Regions from separate parts of the Streptomyces nogalater genome, predicted to be linked through region 2. Evidence: predicted binding sites of a transcription regulator. Region 2 holds the regulator's gene; the other holds the start of a gene.
The links. The regulator HspR, encoded in region 2, represses chaperone genes until heat shock. The targets are predictions, from matches to a motif close to TTGAGNNNNNNNNNCTCAA.
Positions count from the first base shown of each region.

Region 1: a site for HspR is predicted at 1,409-1,427, ahead of lon (endopeptidase La). Genes of this name have one in related genera too.

Region 1 is NZ_BAAASM010000019.1:130,010-132,464, forward strand. Features, by position in the region: gene lon (endopeptidase La) at 1-1,386, opposite strand, end outside; gene ABD350_RS15565 (spermine/spermidine synthase domain-containing protein) at 1,824-2,455, shown strand, end outside.
Region 2 is NZ_BAAASM010000006.1:60,065-62,519, reverse strand. Features, by position in the region: gene dnaJ (molecular chaperone DnaJ) at 1-771, shown strand, start outside; gene ABD350_RS06065 (heat shock protein transcriptional repressor HspR) at 777-1,244, shown strand; gene ABD350_RS06060 (sugar ABC transporter substrate-binding protein) at 1,615-2,455, shown strand, end outside.

The DNA of each region.
Region 1 (2,455 bases), on a different contig from region 2:
CTGCGCCGGGTCGAGGACTTCGAGCAGGGCGGCGGCCGGGTCGCCCCGGAAGTCGGAGCCCACCTTGTCGATCTCGTCCAGCAGGACCACCGGGTTCATCGACCCGGCCTCCTTGATCGCGCGCACGATCCGGCCGGGCAGCGCACCGACGTACGTACGGCGGTGGCCGCGGATCTCGGCCTCGTCGCGGACGCCGCCGAGGGCGACCCGGACGAACGTGCGGCCCATGGCGTGCGCGACGGACTCGCCGAGGCTGGTCTTGCCGACGCCGGGCGGGCCGACGAGGGCCAGCACCGCGCCGCCGCGCCGCCCGCCGATGACGCCCATGCCCCGGTCGGTGCGTCGCTTGCGCACGGCCAGGTACTCGATGATGCGTTCCTTGACGTCCTCCAGGCCCGCGTGCTCGGCGTCCAGCACGGCCCGGGCGCCCCGGATGTCGTACGCGGAAGCGCTGTCATCGGTTCGCTCGTTCCACGGCATCTCCAGGACGGTGTCCAGCCAGGTGCGGATCCAGGAGCCCTCGGGCGACTGGTCGGAGGCGCGCTCCAGCTTGTCGACCTCCTTCAGGGCGGCCTCGCGGACCTTCTCCGGCAGGTCGGCGGCCTCCACGCGGGCGCGGTAGTCGTCGGACTCCTCACCCTCCTTCTCGCCGTTCAGCTCGCGCAGTTCCTTGCGGACGGCCTCCAGCTGACGACGCAGCAGGAACTCGCGCTGCTGCTTGTCGACGCCTTCCTGGACGTCCTTGGCGATGGTCTCGGCCACCTCCTGCTCGGCGAGGTGGTCGCGCAGCTGCTGGGTGGCGAGGCGGAGGCGGGCCACCGGGTCGGCGGTCTCCAGCAGTTCGACCTTCTGCTCGGTGGACAGGAAGGGCGAGTAGCCGGAGTTGTCGGCCAGCGCGGAGACGTCGTCGATGGCCTGGACGCGGTCCACGACCTGCCAGGCGCCGCGCTTGCGCAGCCAGGCGGTGGCGAGCGCCTTGTACTCCTTGACCAGTTCGGCGACCTGACCCGGCAGCGGCTCCGGCACGCTCTCCTCGACGCCGGCGCCCTCCACCCAGAGCGCGGCGCCCGGTCCGGTGGTGCCGGCGCCGATGCGGACCCGGCTCCGGCCGCGGACCAGGGCCCCGGGGTCACCGTCGGCCAGCCGGCCGACCTGCTCCACCGTGCCGAGGACGCCGGTCTTGGCGTACGTGCCGTCGACGCGCGGCACCAGCAGCACCTTGGGCTTGCCGGGTTCGGAACGGGCGGCGGCCTGCGCGGCCTCCACCGCGGCCCGCACCTCGGCGTCGCTCAGGTCCAGCGGAACCACCATGCCGGGCAGTACGACCTCGTCGTCGAGCGGCAGCACGGGCAGGGTCAGCGTGAACGCCGGTGACTCAGCAGCCATGATCTCCCCTTAGGCAGTCAACTTGAGCTATGCCGACTCAATGTTCTGGCGTCGCCGATTGTTCCCGGACCCTTGTTCGCTCTGAGCGATCACTTGCTCCCGTCGGCGTACGCCCGCCCTCCCTCGGGGGCGGGGACCGTACCGGCCGGAGACGGTGTGGCCGGAGAGGCGTTCGCCGCGGGCCCAGGTGTGCCGGGTGCCACGGTGCGGCGCTCCTCGCGTTCCGGGCCCCGCCCTTCGCGCCCGGTGCGCCGCCGCCCCCGACCGGCACCACGCGCACGCCGGTTCACGGCGGCCTCCGGCCCGCCGGCGCCTGCCGTCCGCCGAGCGCTTCGCATCCGCCGGGCGCCCCAAGGCTCCCGCCCGGGGCCACTCGTCCGTGGGCGTCCTGCCCAATTCCCGTGACCATCCGGCCCTGTTCGAGCAGGATGGGGGACATGACTGCCGTGTACGACACTCCCGTGGTCCTGGACCGACGCGAAGGCCCGTACGGCGAGGTGGTGCTGCGCAGACACGGTGCGCTTCTGCAGATCATCGCCAACGGCTGCTTCCTGATGGACACCTCCGACGGGCGCTCGGAGCGGCTGCTGATCGACGCCGCCCGCGACGCGCTGGCCGGACGGCCCGCCCCGGCGGTGCTGATCGGCGGGCTGGGCGTGGGCTTCTCGCTCGCACACGCCGCCGCCGACCCGGCATGGGGGCGGATCACCGTGGTGGAGCGCGAGGGCGCCGTCATCGACTGGCACCGGGACGGCCCGCTCGCCGAGATCTCCGCCGGCGCCCTCGCCGACCCCCGCACCGCGATCGTCCGAGCCGATCTCGTGGCGTACGTCAATGAGACTTCCGACACGTTCGACGCGCTGTGCCTCGACATCGACAACGGCCCCGGCTGGACCGTCACCGAGGACAACGACAGCCTCTATTCGCCGGCCGGACTCGCCGCCTGCGCAAGGGTGTTGAGGCCCGGCGGAGTACTCGCGGTGTGGTCCGCCGAACCCTCTCCGGAATTTGAAGGAACCTTGCGGAATGCCGGGTTCCAGCAGGTGCGTACCGAAGAGGTGCCCGTTGC
Region 2 (2,455 bases):
ACCCAGCCCCGGCGCGGCCAGGACGTCGAGTCCGAGGTGACGCTGAGCTTCACGGAGGCCATCGAGGGCGCCACGGTGCCGCTGCGGATGTCCTCCCAGGCGCCCTGCAAGGCCTGTTCGGGCACCGGCGACAAGAACGGCACACCGCGGGTGTGCCCGACCTGCGTCGGCACCGGACAGGTCGCGCGGGGCTCCGGCGGCGGTTTCTCGCTCACCGACCCCTGCCCCGACTGCAAGGGCCGCGGCCTGATCGCCGAGCACCCCTGCGAGGAGTGCAAGGGCAGCGGGCGCGCCAAGTCGTCGCGGACCATGCAGGTCCGCATCCCCGCGGGGGTGACCGACGGCCAGCGCATCCGGCTGCGCGGCAAGGGCGCGCCCGGCGAGCGCGGCGGCCCGGCCGGCGATCTGTACGTGGTCGTCCATGTCGGGGAGCACCCGGTGTTCGGGCGCAAGGGCGACAACCTCACCGTCACCGTGCCGGTGACGTATCCCGAGGCGGCCCTCGGCGGCGAGGTGCGGGTGCCGACCCTCGGCGGTCCGCCCGTCACCCTGAAACTGCCCCCCGGCACCCCGAACGGCCGTACGATGCGGGCCCGGGGCAAGGGCGCGGTCCGCAAGGACGGCACCCGCGGCGATCTGCTGGTCACCGTGGAGGTGCGTGTTCCCACGGACCTGTCGGGGAAGGCTCGTGACGCCCTGGAGGCGTATCGCGAGGCGACCGCGGGCGAGGACCCGCGGGCGGAGCTGTTCGAGGCCGCGAAGGGAGCTTGACAGAGATGGATGGCCGTCGTCCCCGCCAGCGCGGTGGTTTCTCACCGTACGAACTGACCGATGAGACCCCGGTCTACGTCATCTCGGTGGCCGCCCAGCTCTCCGGACTCCACCCGCAGACGCTGCGCCAGTACGACCGCCTGGGTCTGGTCTCTCCCGACCGCACCGCGGGCCGGGGGCGGCGCTACTCGGCCCGGGACATCGAACTGCTGCGCCAGGTGCAGCAGTTGTCGCAGGACGAGGGCATCAACCTGGCCGGCATCAAGCGGATCATCGAGCTGGAGAACCAGGTCGCCGCGCTCCAGTCCCGGGTCGCGGAGCTGGAGGCGGCCCTGGACGGCGCGGCGGCGGCGATGCGGCAGCGCGAGGCCGCGGTGCACGCCTCCTACCGGCGCGACCTGGTGCCGTACCAGGAGGTCCAGCAGACCAGCGCGCTGGTGGTGTGGCGGCCGAAGCGGCAGCAGCAGGACTGACGGCGCGCACCGCGCGTGAGGAGGGGCCCGGGTGTACCCGGGCCCCTTTTCGCTGGGTGCGCGGCTGGCCGGGTTCTTTCGTTCCCGTGAGCGAGCCGGAGCGCGGCTCGGGGCAGCCGGTGATCGCGACTCGTGGTGAACCGGGCCGGTTGTGCGGATCTGCTCCGCCCGCGAACTTCCGCGAGGTGGAGGGTGGGTAAAGACCCCTTGCAGGTGGTTTCGCGTGACCTTCACAGAGGAAGCTGAGCGTGGTGTTGCGCACTCGTTAAGTGATTTTTCTTGACGCCGGGTGTGCGCGCCGCGTTGTCTTTTCAGACACCTGGGTCGTAGCGCAGTACCCCTCCGTACCACACCTGAAGTGAGCCCCCGAATGCGTCGTATCGCCATGTCCGTGGCCGCCTCCACGATGACCCTCTCGCTCGCCGGCTGCGGCGTGCTGAACGCCACGGGGGACGGGGCGAGCGCGAGCCCGACCAAGGGCGACGACATCACCGTGGGCCTGCTGCTGCCGGAGAAGGCGAACACCCGCTACGACAAGTTCGACTACCCCATCATCAAGCGCAAGGTCGCCGAACTCACCGGGAACAAGGGCAAGGTCGAGTACGCCAACGCCGAGGCGAGCGCCGCCCGTCAGGCCGAGCAGCTGCGGAACCTGATCGACGGCAAGGCCGATGTCATCCTGCTGGACGCGGTGGACGCGCACGCCATCGCCGGCGAGGTGCAGAAGGCCAAGGACGCGGGCATCCCGGTCATCGCCTACGACCGCCTGGCCGAGGGCCCGATCGACGCCTACGTCTCCTTCGACAACGAGCTGGTCGGCGAGGTGCAGGGCCGGACCCTGCTGGAGGCGCTGGGGTCGACCGCCGACATCTCCGACAAGATCGTGATGATGAACGGCTCGCCCACCGACCCCAACGCCAAGCAGTTCAAGGAGGGCGCGCTCTCCGAGCTGAACGGCAAGGTGACGATCGCCGACAGCTACGACACCACGGACTGGAAGCCGGAGAACGCCGAGGCGAACATGGCCAAGGCGATCGCCAAGCTCGGCAAGGGCAACATCGCCGGGGTGTACTCCGCCAACGACGGCATGGCGGGCGGTGTCGTCAAGGCGCTGAAGGCGGCCGGTGTCACCAGTCTGCCCCCGGTCACCGGCCAGGACGCCGACCTGGACGCGGTGCAGCGGGTGGTGGCCGGCGAGCAGTACATGAGCG